One region of the Nocardioides asiaticus genome, then DNA from elsewhere that is predicted to be linked to it. Evidence: riboswitches for the same ligand, from Rfam matches in the RefSeq annotation. Region 1 holds a riboswitch; the other holds the start of a gene.

Region 1 (8,592 bases):
GCGGCGTCCCGGTCTCCGCGGCGTACGTCGTCGGCGACCGCCTGCGCCTGGCGCTTCAGCGTCGGGAGCTGGCCCCGCACCCAGTCGAGGTAGCTCCGGAGCGCCGGCGCGAGGTCGTTCGGCGTGATCGGCACGACCCCGGCGGTGACCGGGCCGTCGTAGGTGCCGGTGAGCTTCTCCTCCGGGCCGGTGAGCGGCTCGGACTCCTCCGGGATGCAGAAGAAGCGGTACGTGCCGGGGCCGAGGTCGGCGCTCGCGCTGCGCGTGGCGGTGGCGCCGAGTGCCTCGACGTCGAGGTAGACCTTCCGGGTCGCGACGTCCTGGAGGTAGACCTCCATGCCCTCGATCGAGTTGTTCCAGAGCGCGAAGGTCTGGCGTCCCGCCTTGCCGCCGGTCCAGCCCTGGCCGCAGACGTCGGTCCCGACGGTGATCGGCGTGCCCGGCACCGAGGCGTCGGCGTGTGGTGCCGCGGCGACGGCGTCGTCGTCACCGCCGGTCCCGGCCTTGATGCCCACGACTGCCGCGATCGCCGCGATGGCAGCGATCGGGACGATCACCTTCGGGCTGCGCCACAGGGGACGCCGGTCCACCTGCTCGTCCGTGCTGCCGCCGTCCTGGCCAGCCGCGGTGCCGTCGTCGGCCACGTCGGCGGGCGCGGCATTCTCCGTACTCTTCACCGCAACCTTCCCGACCGCGCCCTCGGGGGGAGGCGCGGCGGTCGAGAGTCTTGGATCAGCCGCGAACGGCGAGGTGCAGGCTACATAGACAGCCGATGAACAGAGTCTTTACATAGCCTGTCGATGGGCGGCTCGGTCAGACGACGGCGGCGCCTCGGCAGGCGCCGGCCGTGGCGGCCAGGGCGGCCACGCCGGGGACCCCGGCAGGGGGACGCGGGTCGCCGACGACACCCCAGCAGCCGTCCTCGATCGCGTAGCTGCCGCACGGGCCGTCGGCGACGAAGGCGCGTACGCCGGCGAGCAGTCGCTCAATCTCGTCGCCGGAGGTGCCGACGCCGAGGCTCACCCGGACGGCGCCCGCGGGCAGACCGAGCCGGGCGAGCAGCGGGTGGGCGCAGAACCGCCCGTCGCGGACGCCGAGGCCGTGCTCGGCGGAGAGGTACGCCGCGAGCAGCCCGGGGTCGGCACCGTCCAGCGCGAAGGTGACGACGCCGACCGGGCTCTCCGAGTCCTCCCAGAGCCGGACCACCGTCACGCCGGGGATCTCCGCCAGCCCGTCGACGAGCCGGTCCCGCAGCACGCCCTCGTGGCCGTCGAGGTCGCCGGCGGGGACGGTCGTGAGCGTCGTGCACGCGGCGGCGAGGGCCACCGCGCCGATCACGTTGGGGGACCCGCCCTCGTGACGCGCCGGCGCGGGCGCCCACGCGACGTCGTCGACGGTGACGTGGGAGACCGCTCCCCCGCCGGCGAGGTACGGCGTCCCGGCGTCCAGCCAGTCGCGGCGACCGACGAGCGCGCCGGCGCCGAACGGCGCGTAGAGCTTGTGGCCGGAGAAGGCGATGTAGTCGGTGCCCGTCGCGGCGAGCGAGAAGCGCCGGTGGGCGAGCAGCTGGGCGCCGTCGACGAAGACCCGGGCACCGTGCCCGTGGGCGAGTGTGACGACCTCGCGGAGCGGCAGCGCCTCCCCGGTGACGTTGGACGCGCCGGTGAGCGCCACCAGCGCGTAGTCGCCGGCCGCGAGCTCGTCGGCGACTGCCTGCAGGGTGGCCGTGACGCTCTCCCCGCCGGTGACGACGGTCGCGCCGGCGCGCGAGCGCTGCCACGGGAGCAGGTTGGCGTGGTGCTCGACGTCGACCACCAGCGTCCGGCCCGGGACGCAGCCGGCGAGCAGGTTGACCGCGTCGGTGGTGTTGCGGGTGATGACCGTGACGTCCGCGTCCCGCCGCGCCCCGACGTACTCACCGATCAGGCGGCGCGACTCCTCGTAGAGCGAGGTCGAGACCTGGGACAGGTAGCCGGCGCCGCGGTGGACACTGGCGTACCACGGCAGCACCTCGGCGACCCGGTCGGCGACCGCCTGCAGCGCGGGCGCCGAGGCGGCGACGTCGAGGTTGGCGTAGGTGACCAGGCGGCCGTCGAGCAGCGGGACCCGGGTCTCGGCGCCGACGAGCGGGAGCAGGGGGCTGACGTGGGACAAGACAACTCCATCGTGGTCGGGCCCACGGGGACCGCGAGCGCGCTTGCCCGTCGCCACATCGGCGAGGGCCTGGTCGTCACCCGGAGCACCCCGCCGCGTCGGAGGGTTGCCCGCCAGCAAGCCGGGGCTGTGCGCTCGGGTGGCCGAGCGCGCTGGCAGTCGTGACCTGGGCGGGGATCCTGCCGGTCGGCGTACGCCGTCGCCACCTCGGGTCTCACATCGTGGAGAAGCGTCTCAGGATCCGAGAACTCAGGAGTAGTCGGCCCAGATCCGCTGCGACGCGCCGTCGACCGTGAGGTGTCCGCCGTACGGCAGGATCCACTGCGGCCGGGTGTGGCCGAACGGGACGCCGACGACCACCACCGCGTCCGGGTTGTAGCGGGCGACCGTCTCGATGGCGACGTCGCGCTGCTCGGCGCGCCGCGCGGCCCGCTCGGCGGGCGTCGGCTGGACCTCGAAGGACATCGTCGGCGGTCGCGCGACGACGACGGCGTCGACCGCCGCGAGCAGGCCGCGCTCCCCCAGCGACCGGACGATCCAGCCGAACTCGCGGGCGGGGATGAGCTCCTCCGACGACTCCAGGAGGAGTACGCCGCCGGCGAGCACGTCCGGCTCGGCCGGGAAGCGGCCCGCGGTGAGGACCCACTGGACGATCTCGATGCACCCGCCCCAGGTGCGGCCGGTGACCGGCCTGGTCGGGCCCGCCCAGGTCCAGGGCTCGGTCGGCTCGCGATCGCCGTAGTCGGTCAGTGCGGCGGGGTCGTTCCAGTCCTTGCCGATGTCCTCGGACTCCCCCGGGTCGGTGATCTCGAGCCGCTCGCCGGTGAGGAGGGCTGCCCGCAGCGCGGCTCGGTGGATCTCGTCGATCGCCGGGCCCGGGCCGAGCTGGACCTGGGTCGAGCCGCCGTAGAACCCGGCCACGCCGTTGGTCCACAGCCAGCTCAGCAGGTTGGTGTTGTCGCTGTAGCCGAGGAACGGCTTGGGGTCGGCCCGCACGAGGTCGGCGTCGAGGTGCGGGACGACGGTGATCTGGTCCTCGCCACCGACCGTCGCCAGCACGGCCCGGATCCCGGGGTCGGCGAACGCGGCGTTGAGGTCGGCGGCGCGCTCCTCGGGCGTGGCGCCCAGCTTGCGCGTGGTGGGGTACTCGACCGGCACGAGCCCGGTGAGGTCCTGGAGCCGCTTCATCGCCTGCTCGTGGACGGCCGGGGCGAAGCCCGGCGCGGCGAACGACGGCGACAGCACGGCGACCCTGTCGCCCGGGGCGGCCTTGCGCGGCGACACCAGCTGCATGCGGACAGTCAACCGTCGGCGGACAGCACCCAGTCAACCGGATTCGAGGGGTCGGGCTCGTACGCGCACTCGGTGCCGGTGTGCACGGTCTCGCGCAGGTGGCGGCCGAGCGCCTCGTCGACCCGCTCGATCCGGTCGAGGGCGGTGGCGATCGCCTTCGTCGCCGCGACCCGCGCACGCTCGTGGGTGGCGCCGCTCGTGCGTGGGCGTCCGCCGCGGCCGGCGGCGCGCGCGACCTCGGCGAGGAGGGCCTCGCGCTCGTCCTCGAGCGCCTCCGCCCGGCCGACGTCGGCCCAGTCCTGCGCCTCGTCGAGCTCGGCGTCGAGGTCGGCCAGCCGCCTGCGGTACGCCGCCAGGGCCTGCCGGTCGACCTGCACTCCCGGAGCGCTCTGGAGGACGGTGCCGCTGCCACCGGTGACCAGATCGATCGCGGGCATCCGCACCCCGGGCCGCGCGAGCAGCGCCTGCAGATGGGCGAAGCCGCGCACCGGTCTCACTGGCGTGCCGGGCTCCGCGCCCACGAGCCAGACGCCGTCGCCGGTCGGGTGGAGCCGGGCACGGGCCGGGCCGGCCCGGCCGTCGCGGCCGTCGCGGGCCGGCGGCGCCGGTCGCCAGGCGCGGAGCCGGTCGTGCCACCAGTCGGCGCCGATCCGTACGTACGTCGCCAGCGCGCGCTGGCGCAGACGCTCCGCCTCGCCCAGGTCGCCCGTGAGCGCGGCCGCCCGGGCGAGGGTGTCGTCGGTGAGCCCGTGGAACATCACCGCGCCGGCGTTGAAGACCGGCCGGCCGGCGTACGGCGCGAGGAGCCCGGCGGCCTGCTCGACCACGTCGCGGTGGCCGGTGGCGAGCGCTGCCTCGAGCACGCACTGCAGCGCCAGCAGCCAGTTGACGTCGCGGGGCAGCTCCTCGAGCGCGCGACCGCCGAGCGTCTCCACGAGCGGGCCCACCCGGTCGAGGCGGCCGGCGCCGACCCACATCCAGGCGGCCTCGGCGCACACCTCGGCGACCCCCTCGGCGAGGGCGAACGCCTCCGCCTCGGCGGCGATCGCGGCGCAGGTACGCCGGTCCCCGGCGTGCAGCGCGGCGTACGCCCTCATCGCCTTGAGCACCATCCAGCCGTCGGCCAGGCGGGCCCGGCCCTCCGCCTCCTGCGCTGCCGCGAGCAGCGCCCCGCTGGTGTCGGTACGGCCGCGCAGGAGGTCGTACATCAGCCGCCGTGACGCGGCGAAGAAGCGGGCCCGGGGTGACTCCTCGCCCAGCCGGTCGAGGGCGCGGAGGTGGCGGTGCATCGCCGACAGGTTGAGCGACTCGCAGGCGACCTGGAGGCCCCACAGGTGAGCCTGGAGGCGGGCCTCGGGCTCGAGGACGTGGGCGGCGACCTCGTCGAGGCGCGCACCGAGGGCCGTGCGTACGTCGGCGTCGTCGGGGCCCCAGTGGCAGGCGAGCATCGCATCGAGGCTGTCGGCGACCAGCGCCGGGTCGCCGGTGGGCTCGGCCCGGTCGAGGGCCTCGCGGGCGAACCGCTCGGCCCGCGCGGGCCGGCCGCTGTAGGCCCAGCAGCGCGCCAGCGCGGCGGCCAGCCGGACCCGGTCGGCGTCCCGCGTCGTCCGGGCGAGCAGGTCGTGGAGCTGCGCCGGCACCTTCCCGGGGTCGGTGCCGAAGAGGTGGACGGAGGCGGCCCCGAGGGCGGCCCTGGTCCAGGCGGCGAGGTCCCCGGCCCCGCGGGCCTCGGCGACCGCCTCGTCGTACAGGCGGGCGGCGTCCTCCCCCCGCCCGGCCGCACGCTCGGCGTCGGCCCGAGCGAGGAGATCAGCCAGCGGGGTCGGCGCGCTCATCTCACTACCTGTCCAGGGCCAATCTAGGCCCTTCTGGGCTCGTGCGGTCAGGGCCTGAGCAGGGTGACCTCGCGGGCGTGCCTGGCCCGCACCTCCTCGTCCCAGTCGCCCGTGCACGCGACGGCGAGCTCGACGATCAGGCCCTGCTCGACGTCGGCGCGGATGAGCTCGCGGGAGTACCAGACCTGGGCGCCCGTGGCCCACCGCTCCTCGAACGCGATCACGAAGCCCGCGTCGGTCTCGTCCACCCGCTCGACCCGGACGCTGCCGGGGACCGGGTGGCTCTCCGCGCGTACGGCGACCAGGTCGGCGCGGGAGTCCGCCTGGAGCCGCCACAGTGGCAGCGACAGGTCGAGGAAGCAGTCCTCGGCGAAGGTCGCCTCGGCACCCTCCCCGGTCTCGAGCCAGTGGACGAGGTTCGCCACGGCCGTGGCGCGGTCGGCGGCCGGCGTACGCGTCGCGGTCATGAGATCACCCCGGCGGCGCGCAGGTTCCGGTCGATCACGGCCATCGTCGTCGCCAGCTCCGCGGTGGGGCTGAACTCGACGATGCTCGTCCCGGCCGCGATCAACGGAAGGTGACCGGGTGGGGCGTAGTAGGCGTCCCCCTCGACGTAGGTCTCGAGATGGTCGGCCCAGCGGAAGGTGATCCGACCCGACGTGACGAACCCCCAGTGCGGGCACTGGCAGCGGTCGTCGGGGAGCCCCTTGAAGACGGGTTCGGTGTCGAGGTCCTGCGCGAAGGTCTCGAAGGCGACGGTGTAGTCGCCGAGCTCGGCGTAGCGGCCCTCGACCTCGTCGATGTCGATGGCGACCGGCGTGGTCGCCCTGGTGGCCTTGGGCATGGTGTCCTCCTGGTTGCCGGAAGTGTTCGGACACCCTTCCTGCGTGACGTTCCGCGTCACGCCGTTCCGGCGCGCGTCACACCCCGGCGTACGCCGGAGACGGCCGCGAGGAGGACGACCAGGGCGACCACCCAGAGGTTCACCTCGCCCCAGACCCAGCCGGCGTGGGCCGGCTCGAGGACGCCGACCAGGCTGCCGGCCACGAGCGTGACGACCACGGCGCCGATCAGGCCGCCGGCGGCGCCGGCCACGTGGAGCCAGCGGCCGCGGTGCGCGACCAGCGAGGCGCCGTACGCACCGGCGGCGACGAGGAGGGCCAGGAAGCCTACGTAGAAGAGGGGGTCCTCGAGCGGACTGCGGCCGAGGCCGCCGGCCAGGGCCATGGCGAGGGCCTTCGCCGCCCAGGAGGCGACGCAGGCGAGGGAGGCGATCAGTGCGGTACGTGTTGTCATGGCGTCAGCCTCGGCCGGACGGCGGCCGGGGCCATCCCTCGCAAGAGTGATGTGCGGTGACATCCGCGGCCCTATCGTCGGGCTGTGCGTGTGGTCGCCGGGGCACGACGGTCGCGGGCGGCGGGCGCCGTCGCGCTGCTCCTCGCCGTGTGTACGGCGACGCTGGCGGACGCGCTGACGCTCGACGCCGTCGCCGACACGACCGTGGCGCTGGTCGCCGCCGCGTGCGCGGGCCTCGCCGTCGGGCTGACGAGCACACCGTCGGCCACCGCGGCCGCCGGAGCGCTCGGCGCCGGTCTGCTCACCGCGGCGAACCAGGTCGGTCGGCCGGGCGCCGACTCGGTCCCGAGCGACGTGGTGTTCTACCTGCTGCTGCTCGGCGGTCCGGCGGTGGTCGGGGCGCTCGTCGCCGCCCGCGGGCGGCAGCTCGCCGAGCTGCGGCGGCTGGCGCGGGAGGTGGAGGAGCAGCGCGACGCCGGCGCCGACGCCGCCCGGCTCGAGCAGCAGAGCGCTGTCGCCGCCGCCGTCCAGCACGGCGTCATCCAGACGATGGGCGCCATCGTCGTGCAGGCCGACGGGGCCCGGCGTACCGCAGACCCGGCCGACGTACGCCGGGCGCTCGACGCGATCGAGCGCTCCGCCCGCAGGGCGCTCGACGAGCTCCGGGCCCAGGTCGGGACGCTGCGCGAGCCGGCAGCTGTCGCCGAGGCGGCGCCCTCGGGCGGCGGCGATCTTCCCCGCCGGCCGCGCCCGGAGCTCGGTCCCACCGACCTCCTCGCCGCGCTGGCCGGCGTGCCGCTGGCGGTCGAGGCGACGCTCGGGGACGCTGCCCGCGGCCCCGCGTGGGCGAACGTCGTGGCAGCCGTCGCCGTCGGCGCACCGCTGGTGCTTCGCCGGCGGCACCCGGCGGCGTCGGCGGCGGCGGTGCTGGCCCTGGCCGCCGCCATGTCGGCGGTGCTGACGCCGGTGCCCGCCACCGTCACGTCGCTGCTGCCGCTCCTGCTGGCGTCGTACGCCGTCGGCGCCCACGCGCGGCGGCGCCGGGGGCGGGTGACCGGGCTCGGCGTCCTCGCCCTCGGCGTACCCCTGCTGAGTGCCGTCAGCCCGGCCTCCGGCCGCGATCTCGACGGCCTCGTCCCGACGCTGCTCTGGTGCCTCGCCGCAGTCGGCGCCGGGACCGCGGTGGCCGGCAGGAGCGCACGGGTCGCCCGCCACCGACGGCTGGTCGACGAGCTCGAGGCGGGCCGCGACGCCGCCGCCCGGCTCGCCGCCGCCCAGGAGCGGCATGCGCTCGCGCGCGACCTCCACGACTCGGTCGCGGCGGCCATGACCGTGGTCTGCCTGCACGCGGTAGGAGCCCGGCGGCTGCTCGAGCCGCCCGACGTCGACGCCGCCCTCGCGACGATCGCCGCCACCGCTCGCCACGGTCTCGCCGAGCTCCGCGCCAGCCTCGACGTCCTCGACGGTCCGCCGGAGGCCCCGACCGCCGACCGGGTCGGCGACCTCGACACGGTGGTGGAGGGCGCGCGGCGGGCCGGTGTCCGGGTCGACCTCATGGTCGCGGGCGAGCTGCCGGACCACTGCCGGACGCTCGCGGCCAGGATCGTGCGCGAGGCGCTCGTCAACGCCGCCCGCCACGCACCCGGCGCCCACGTCACGGTGACGATCGCGGGCTCGCCCGACGGTGTCGCCGTCGAGGTCAGCGACACCGGAGCCACCGAGACGGCGCCCGCGACGACCGGGACCGGGACCGGCCTGCAGGGGCTCGCCGAGCGGCTCGCGGCCGTCGGCGGCCGCCTCGAGGCGGGACCGCTCGAGCCGCGCGGATTCGTCGTACGCGCGACGATGCCGACGGCGGTGCTGCCGGCATGATCGACGTGCTGCTCGCCGACGACCAGGCGCTGGTCCGCGCAGGGCTGCGCATGATCCTCGGCGCCGAGGACGACCTACGCGTCGTGGGTGAGGCCGACGACGGCGTACGGGCGATCGCGGAGGCGGCCCGGCTGCTGCCCGA
Region 2 (8,592 bases), on a different contig from region 1:
TCCTTGGTCTCGACCTCCTTGGCCTGCGAGAGCAGCTGCTCGGAGATGGCGGCGACGGCGGTCTCGATGCCGCGCTTGAGGCCCATCGGGTTGGCCCCGGCGGCGACGTTGCGCAGACCCTCCTTGACCAGCGCCTGGGCGAGGACGGTCGCCGTCGTCGTACCGTCACCGGCGACGTCGTCGGTCTTCTTGGCGACCTCCTTGACCAGCTCGGCACCGATCTTCTCGTACGGGTCCTCGAGCTCGATCTCCTTGGCGATGGAGACACCATCGTTGGTGATGGTGGGGGCGCCCCACTTCTTCTCGAGGACGACGTTGCGGCCCTTGGGGCCGAGGGTGACCTTGACCGCGTCGGCGAGGGTGTTCATACCCTTCTCCAGCCCGCGGCGGGCCTCCTCGTTGAAAGCAATCAGCTTCGGCATTGCTCCTGCGATCCTTCGCTTAGGGAAGTTCGTTGGACCCGGTCCGATGGGTTGCCCGCGACGGACGACCCCGCGCACCCGACGGAACCCTTCTCCGCCGGACGAGGAGCCTCAACGTCACCGGTCCGGTGTTGTCACTCTCATGCTACGAGTGCCAACGCCATGTTTAGCACTCGCCCCGGGCGAGTGCAAGAAAACCGGGAGGCTCAGAAGAGGCTCTTCACCAGGCGCTCGAACTCGAGGTCGTCGCGCTGCGGGATGCCGAACCGCTCGTCTCCGTACGGGAACGGCGACATCTCCCCCGTACGCCGGTAGCCGCGCCGCTCGTAGAACGCGATCAGGTCCTCGCGGACCGAGATCACGGTCATCTCCATCGACGTCGTGCCCCACTCCTTGCGGGCGATCCGCTCGGCCTCGGCCATCACCTGCGTGCCGAGGCCGCTGCCCTGGAGGGCCGGGCTGACCGCGAACATGCCGAAGTAGGCGTGCTCGCCGTCGGGACGCGAGCGGTGCTCGAGCTGGCAGCAGGCGACGAGGACGCCGTCGAGCTCGGCGACCAGGAGTCGGCTGTGGGGCGTCGCTATGACCTCGCGTACGCCGTCGGGGTCGGTGCGCTGGCCGTGCAGGATGTCGGCCTCGGTGGTCCAGCCGGTCCGGCTGGTGTCGCCGCGGTAGGCGGACTCGATGAGTGCCACCAGACCCTCCACGTCGGGCTCGGCGGCGTCGCGGAAGGTGAGGACGAGGTGCTGCACGGCGTACAACGTAGTCCCCGGCTGTCGATCGGGGCCTCCCTCGTCCGTCATCACGGTGACAGACTCCCTTCAACTCACCGATTGGGGACACCGACATGGCCCGATACATCATCCTGCTGCCCGAGGGCGAGGCCCGCTGGGAGGCCGCCTCGCCCGAGGAGAAGGCGGCCGGCTACGAGGTGCACGGGAAGTTCGCCGCCCTCCTCGCCGAGCGCGGCCACACGATCACGTCCGGCGCCGAGCTCACCCACTCGCGCCACACGACGACGGTCCACAAGAGCGGCGACGGGTTCACCGTCACCGAGGGGCCGTACGCCGAGGCCACCGAGCACGTCACCGGCTTCTACGCCGTGGAGACCGACGACCTCGACGACCTCGTCGAGTGCTGCAAGGTCCTCGCGGACCTCGAGCAGACCCTCGAGATCCGGCCGGTCGTCGAGCACGGGGAGGCGTGATGGCCAGGTACTACCTGCTCATCCCGAACGTCGAGGCCGAGTGGCAGGCCAAGAGCGAGGAGGAGAAGGAGGCGGTCTTCGCCGTCCACGGCCAGTTCGCCGAGCTCCTCGCCGAGCGCGGCCACACCGTCCTGAAGGGCTACGGCGCGGCGCTCGCCGACCCGGCCACCGCCGTCACCGTACGCGCGAGCGGGATCACCGACGGCCCCTACACCGAGGCCGCCGAGCACCTGGCCGGGCTGTACGTCGTGGAGAGCGACGACCGCGACGACCTCGCCGAGTGCTGCAAGCTGCTCGCCAAGGCCGAGTCGGCGATCGAGATCCGCGGGGTGGACCAGTCATGAGGCTCATGGTGATGCTGACCGAGCCGGACCACTACGACCGCTGGGAGTCGGTGTCGCCGGCGGGCCGCGAGGAGCTGGCACGACTGCTGCCGGACGACCTCACCGTCGAGATCCGCCCGACGGTCGAGGAGTGAGTCGCTGACCGCCGCGGCGCGCCTCGAGGAGCTGCTGCGCGACGAGTGGGGCCGGCTGCTGGCCCTGCTCGTCGCGCAGTACCGCCGCCTCGACCTCGCCGAGGACGGGCTCGCCGACGCCTTCGAGGCGGCGGCCCGCACGTGGGCCGCCGACGGCGTACCTCTCAATCCGCAGGGCTGGCTGCTCACCGCCGCCCGGCGCCGGATCGTCGACCGGCTGCGCTCGGAGGACGTGCTGGTCCGCAAGATGCCGCTGCTCGCGGTCGAGGCGGAGCTGACCCAGGGGGCGCAGCGGGTGATGGCGACGGTGCCCGATTCGGGGGAAGGCGAGCAGATCGTCGACGAGAGGCTCCGGCTGGTGCTGCTGTGCGCCCATCCGCGGCTCTCCCGCGAGGCGGCGGCCGCGTTGACGCTCCGGCTGGTGCTGGGCGTCCCGACCGAGGACGTCGCCCGGCTGTTCCTGCTCTCGACGCCGACGATGGCGGCGCGGCTGACCCGGGCGCGCAAGCGGCTGGCGGGGGCCTCGTTCGGCGTGCCGTCGGGGCGCGAGCTCGCCGAGCGGGTCGGCGTGGTGACCGACGTGGCCTACCTGGCGTTCACCGCGGGCTACGCGCCCGGCTCCGGCGCGGAGGTGCTCCGGGTCGAGCAGGCCGGCGAGGCGATCCGGCTGGTGCGGGTGCTGCGTGCGGTGCTCCCCGAGCCCGACGCCGAGGTGGACGCGCTGCTCGCCCTGATGCTGCTCCAGCACTCCCGGCGGGACGCGCGCGTCCGCGACGGGAGGCTCGTGCTGCTCCCCGACCAGGACCGTGCGCTGTGGCACACCGACGAGATCGCCGAGGCGCTCGGCCTGCTCGCGCCGCTCGTGCAGGCCCCGCCGGCGCCGTACCTCCTCCAGGCGCTCATCGCCTCCGAGCACGCGATCGCGCCGAGCTCCGACGAGACCGCCTGGGAGCGGATCGTGCAGCGGTACGACGAGCTGCTCGCCCTGCGCGAGAGCCCCGTCGTACGCCTCAACCGGGCCGTCGCCGTCGCCGAGGCACAGGGTGCCGAGGCCGGGCTCGCCGAGCTCGAGCAGGTCGCCCTCCCGGGGCACCGGCTGCCCGCCGTACGCGCCCGGCTGCTGGAGCGGCTCGGCCGCGACGCCGAGGCCGTGGCGGCGTACGACGCGGCCCTCGCGCTCTGCTCCAACGGGGCCGAGCGGGTCGAGCTCGCGGCCCGGCGGGCGGGAGTCGCGGCGGGGTAGTCAGCCCACCTGGTCGGGCTCGTCCGGCACCGGCAGCAGGTGGCCGAAGGGCACGTCGTCGACGTGGCCGAGCGCGGCGAGCACGGACGGGAGCATCGCCTTCGCGGTGCGCTTGTAGCCGGCGGCGCTGGGGTGGAACCGGTCGATGCTGAACATCTCGTCGGGATTGGTGATGAAGAACGGACCGACCACCTCGGCGAGCGAGACCACGTGAGCGCCGGCGGCGAGGGACGCCTCCGCCTGTGCGGCGGCCAGCTGCCGCGCCACCCGGCGGCCGAGGGAGCGCAGCGGCTGGGGCAGCGGGCGTACGGCGCCGACGTCGGGGCAGGTGCCGACCACGACCGCGGCGCCGCGCTCGCGGAGGCTCTCGATCACCGAGACGAGGTCGCTCACCGACTCGCTGATCGGGATCCGGTGGGTGACGTCGTTGCCGCCGACGATGACCACCGCGACGTCGGGGACGTAGGACGCCGGGAGCGTCGCGAGCTGGGCCGGCACCATCGAGGTCTCGGCGCCCACGACCGCGATGGTCCGCAACCGCACCGGCTGCTCGACCCGCCTCGCGATCCCCTTCGCCAGCCTGGCACCGAGAGTGCCCTTGGCGGTCTCGGCGCCCAGCCCGGCGGCGATCGAGTCGCCGACGATGAGCAGGTCGATCGGGCGGCCGGCGTACGACTTCTTGTAGATCTTGTCAGCATTCGGCGCGACCTCGCCGAGCGGCTTCCCGATGACCTGACGAGCGTGCTCGGCCTGACGCTTGAGCAGGGTGACGAACCCCAGCCCCGCGGCCGCTCCGACGACACCGACGGCACCGGCCACGCCGGCGGTCACGGCGGCGATGCCGATCTGCTTGGCCTCCTGCGTGCGTGAGCTCATGCTTCCTTGTTACAGCACGCTCGTTAACACCACGCGTAACACGCGGCGGTCAGCCGCCGGCGACCGCCGGAATGATCGAGACCTTCGCTCCGTCGGGCGTCGGCGTTGCCAGCTCGCCGGAGAAGCGGACGTCCTCGTCGCCGACGTAGACGTTCACGAAGCGCCGCAGCGCGCCGTTGTCGTCGAGGACGCGCCCCTTGATGCCGGGGTACGACGCCTCGAGCGCCTCGATCACCTCGGCGAGGGTCGCCCCGTCGGCGGTCACCTCCGAGGAGCCACCCGTGTAGGTGCGCAGGATCGTGGGGACCCGGACCGAGACCGACATCAGGCCTGCCCGATCCCGGTGGCCGCGAACGCGTCGTACGACGGCGCGATGGTCGCCGCGGGGGCGACCGAGCCGCTCACGGCGTCGAGCGTCTTCAGCCCGTGGCCGGTGTTGATGATGACGGTCTCGAGCGTGGGGTCGAGCTGGCCGGTCGCGACGAGCTTCTTCAGGACCGCGGTCGTGGTGCCGCCGGCGGTCTCGGTGAAGATCCCCTCAGTGCGGGCCAGCAGGACGATGCCCTCGCGGATCTCCTCGTCGGTGACCTCCTCGACGGCACCGCCGCTGCGGCGGGTCGCGTCGAGGACGTAGATCCCGTCGGCCGGGTTGCCGATGGCGAGCGACTTGGCGATGGTGTCCGGCTTGACCGGCCGGATCGCGTCGACCCCGGACTTGAAGGCGGTCGAGACCGGGTTGCAGCCCGTCGCCTGCGCGCCGAAGACCTTGTAGGGCTTCTCCTCGACGAGGCCGAGCTTGATGAGCTCCTGGAAGGCCTTGTCGACCTTGGTGAGCTGGGAGCCGGACGCGACCGGGATGACGATCTGGTCGGGCAGCCGCCAGCCAAGCTGCTCGGCGATCTCGAAGCCGAGCGTCTTGGAGCCCTCGGCGTAGAACGGCCGGACGTTGACGTTGACGAAGGCCCAGCCGTCCTCCTCGCCCGCGATCTCGGAGGCGAGCTTGTTCACGTCGTCGTAGTTGCCCTCGACCGCGACGAGGTTCTCGGTGAAGACGGCCGAGTTGACCTGCTTGGGCTGCTCGAGGTTGCTGGGGATGAAGACGACGGTCTTGATGCCGGCCCGGGCGCCGGCGGCGGCGACCGCGTTGGCGAGGTTGCCGGTGCTCGGGCAGGCGAACACGGTGGAGCCGAGCTCGCGGGCCGCGCTCAGCGCGCAGGCGACGACGCGGTCCTTGAACGAGTTCGTCGGGTTGGTGCTGTCGTCCTTGACCCAGAGGGTCTCGATGCCGAGCTCGCGGGCGAGGTTGTTCGCCTTCAGCAGCCGGGTGAAGCCGGGCTCGGTGTTGGGGCTCTGCTCGATGTCCGCAGGCACCGGGAGCAGCGCCTTGTAGCGCCAGATGTTGCGCGGGCCGGCCTCGATCTCCTCGCGGGTCACGGCCGGGAAGTCGTAGGCCACCTCGAGGGGGCCGAAGCACTCCGGACAGGCGTAGAACGGACCGAGGTCGATCCGGTGCCCGCACTCGCGACACGACAGTGCGGTCGCGTTGCCGAAGGCGCCCTCGCGGATCGCAGTCCTCTCCTGCACAGCGGCGCTCATGAGAAACCTCCTCCTCATCTTCCCCGGGGCGTCCCTCGCCGCGGGCCGGAATTAGCACCTGCTCCACGTCCGCTCCCGGAGGCTGGCGTGCCTGGGCGGCGGAGGCTCGTGGTCGGTTGCCGGGACTTCGCTGGGCCGTTCCCTCAGTCCCTCTCGATGAGCAGCACTCACTCTAGGGGCGACGCGGCCGGGCCAAGAAATCGGGGTCCGAATGGCGGATGGCCTGTCCGCCATTCGGACCCCGAGCCCTGCGACCAGCGGCGCCCAAAGTGTCACCGTGACACTGTGGCGGCGGCGTCAGGCCGCGTGCGCGCCGTTGCCGTGCGACTCCTGGTCGACCGCAGTGAGCGCGCCGCGTACGACGTCGCGTACGTCGCCGACGAGGTTGATCGTCAGCGAGTCCTTGACCTCGGCGGGCACGTCGTCGAGATCGGGCTCGTTGCGCTGCGGGACGAACACCTCGGTCAGCCCCGCCCTCTGGGCGGCGAGCAGCTTCTGCTTGAGCCCGCCGATCGGCAGCACCCGGCCCGACAGCGACACCTCGCCGGTCATGCCGACCTCGCTGCGCACCGGCCGTCCGGACGCGAGCGACGTGAGCGCGGTGACCATCGTGATGCCCGCGCTGGGGCCGTCCTTCGGCACTGCACCGGCGGGCACGTGGACGTGGATCGCCTTGTCGAGGACCGACCGGTCGACCCCGAGCTCCTCGGCGTGCGACCTGACGAAGGAGAGCGCGATCTGGGCGGACTCCTTCATCACCTCGCCGAGCTGGCCGGTGATGGTCAGCCCCTGCTGGCCCTCCGCGGCCGAGGCCTCGATGAAGAGCACGTCACCCCCGAGCCCGGTCACGGCCAGGCCGGTCGCGACGCCGGGCAGCGAGGTCCGCTCGGCCGACTCCGGCGTGAACCGCGCCCGCCCGACCAGGTCCTTCAGCTGGTCGGCGCCGACGTCGACGTGGGTCGCCTCGCCGGTGGCGAGGAGAGTGGCCGCCTTGCGGAGCGCCTTGGCGATCAGCCGCTCGAGCTGGCGTACGCCGGCCTCGCGGGTGTAGTTCGCGGCCAGCTCGCGCAGGGCGTCGTCGCTCACGCTCACCTCGTCGGCGGTCAGCGCTGCGCGCTCCAGCTGCCGGGGCAGCAGGAAGTCGCGGGCGATCGCGACCTTGTCGTCCTCGGTGTAGCCGTCGATCGTGACGAGCTCCATCCGGTCGAGCAGCGCGCTCGGGATGGTCTCGACGACGTTGGCAGTGGCGATGAAGACCGCGTCGGACAGGTCGAGGTCGAGCTCGAGGTAGTGGTCGCGGAAGGTGTGGTTCTGCGCCGGGTCGAGGACCTCGAGCAGCGCCGCCGCCGGATCGCCGCGGTAGTCCGCGCCGACCTTGTCGACCTCGTCGAGCAGCACGACCGGGTTCATCGACCCGGCCTCCTTGATCGCGCGCACGATCCGCCCCGGGAGGGCGCCGACGTACGTCCGCCGGTGACCGCGGATCTCGGCCTCGTCGCGGACGCCGCCCAGCGCGACCCGGACGAACTTCCTGCCGAGGGCGCGCGCGACGGACTCGCCGAGCGAGGTCTTGCCGACGCCGGGAGGGCCGGCGAGCAGGATGACGGCACCGGAGCCGCGGCCACCGATGACCTGGAGGCCGCGCTCGGCGCGGCGGGCGCGGACGGCGAGGTACTCGACGATCCGCTCCTTGACCTCGTCGAGGCCGTGGTGGTCGGCGTCGAGCACCGCTCGGGCGGCGGCGACGTCGGTCGAGTCCTGCGTGGTGACGTTCCACGGCAGCTCGAGGACGGTGTCGAGCCATGTCCGGATCCAGGCGGTCTCGGGGTTCTGCTCCGAGCCGCGCTCCAGCTTGTCGACCTCGCGGAGCGCGGCCTCGCGGACGTGGTCGGGCAGGTCGGCGGACTCGACCCGCGAGCGATAGTCATCCGCGCCCTCGGGCTCGCCCTCGCCGAGCTCCTTGCGGATCGCGGCCAGCTGCTGGCGCAGCAGGAACTCCCGCTGCGACTTCTCCATGCCCTCGCGGACGTCCTCGCTGATCTTGTCGGTCAGCTCGGCCTCGGCGAGGTACTCCTTGGTCCAGTCGATGACCTTCTCGAGCCGCTCCTCGACGTACGCCGTCTCGAGCAGCTCGCGCTTACGGTCGTCGCCGAGGTACGGCGCGTAGCCGGCGGTGTCGGCGATCTCGCCGGGGTCGGTGAGCCGCTGGACCTGGTCGATCACCTGCCAGGCCTCGCGGCGCTGGAGCACCGCGACGACGAGCCGCTTGTACTCGTCGGCGAGCTCCTTGGCCCTGGCCGTGACCGCGCCGCCCGGGTAGTCCTCGGCCGGCTCCGCCTCGACCCACAGCGCGGCACCGGGGCCGGTCACGCCGGAGCCGATGCGCGCGCGCCGCTCGGCGCGCAGGACGGCGGCCGGGCCGCCGCCGCTGAAGCGGCCGACGCGGTCGATGGAGGCGATGGCGCCGTACGACGCGTAGCGGTCCTCGAGCCGGGGCGCGACGAGCAGTTTGCCGTCGCTGCTGGCGCGGGCCGCGTCGACGGCCGCCTGTGCGGCCTCGTCGAGAGCGATCGGCACGACCATGCCGGGGAGGATGACGACGTCGGAGACGAACAGGACGGGAAGCTTCTCCACGGTGTCCCCTTTCAAGACTTGAGTGATAGCGACTCAACTCTCGGGAGCCACCGGATGTTCCCTCCGGATCCGCTGTTCGCCCTGAGCGGACGGCCGGGTCCGGGGTCATGGTTCCTTCAGGTGGCGCTCCTAGGTT

Evidence for each region. A riboswitch is a leader RNA that binds a small molecule or an ion and turns the genes downstream of it on or off. The one in region 1 is predicted to bind S-adenosylmethionine.
Region 2: another riboswitch for S-adenosylmethionine. It lies ahead of thrC (threonine synthase); the one in region 1 lies ahead of ABLE53_RS22460 (aminotransferase class V-fold PLP-dependent enzyme).

What each region holds. Positions count from the first base shown of each region.
Region 1 is NZ_JBDZDM010000007.1:151,998-160,589, forward strand. Features, by position in the region: gene ABLE53_RS22455 (imelysin family protein) at 1-677, opposite strand, end outside; gene ABLE53_RS22460 (aminotransferase class V-fold PLP-dependent enzyme) at 814-2,154, opposite strand; SAM riboswitch class IV at 2,189-2,321, opposite strand; gene ABLE53_RS22465 (S66 family peptidase) at 2,404-3,447, opposite strand; gene ABLE53_RS22470 (hypothetical protein) at 3,456-5,282, opposite strand; gene ABLE53_RS22475 (hypothetical protein) at 5,330-5,749, opposite strand; gene ABLE53_RS22480 (cupin domain-containing protein) at 5,746-6,126, opposite strand; gene ABLE53_RS22485 (hypothetical protein) at 6,183-6,578, opposite strand; gene ABLE53_RS22490 (histidine kinase) at 6,663-8,450, shown strand; gene ABLE53_RS22495 (response regulator) at 8,447-8,592, shown strand, end outside.
Region 2 is NZ_JBDZDM010000002.1:776,903-785,494, reverse strand. Features, by position in the region: gene groL (chaperonin GroEL) at 1-422, opposite strand, end outside; gene ABLE53_RS09610 (GNAT family N-acetyltransferase) at 629-1,174, opposite strand; gene ABLE53_RS09605 (YciI family protein) at 1,270-1,629, shown strand; gene ABLE53_RS09600 (YciI family protein) at 1,629-1,973, shown strand; gene ABLE53_RS09595 (hypothetical protein) at 1,970-2,107, shown strand; gene ABLE53_RS09590 (RNA polymerase sigma factor) at 2,340-3,350, shown strand; gene ABLE53_RS09585 (SGNH/GDSL hydrolase family protein) at 3,351-4,226, opposite strand; gene ABLE53_RS09580 (MoaD/ThiS family protein) at 4,276-4,551, opposite strand; gene thrC (threonine synthase) at 4,551-5,822, opposite strand; SAM riboswitch class I at 5,834-5,985, opposite strand; gene lon (endopeptidase La) at 6,120-8,456, opposite strand.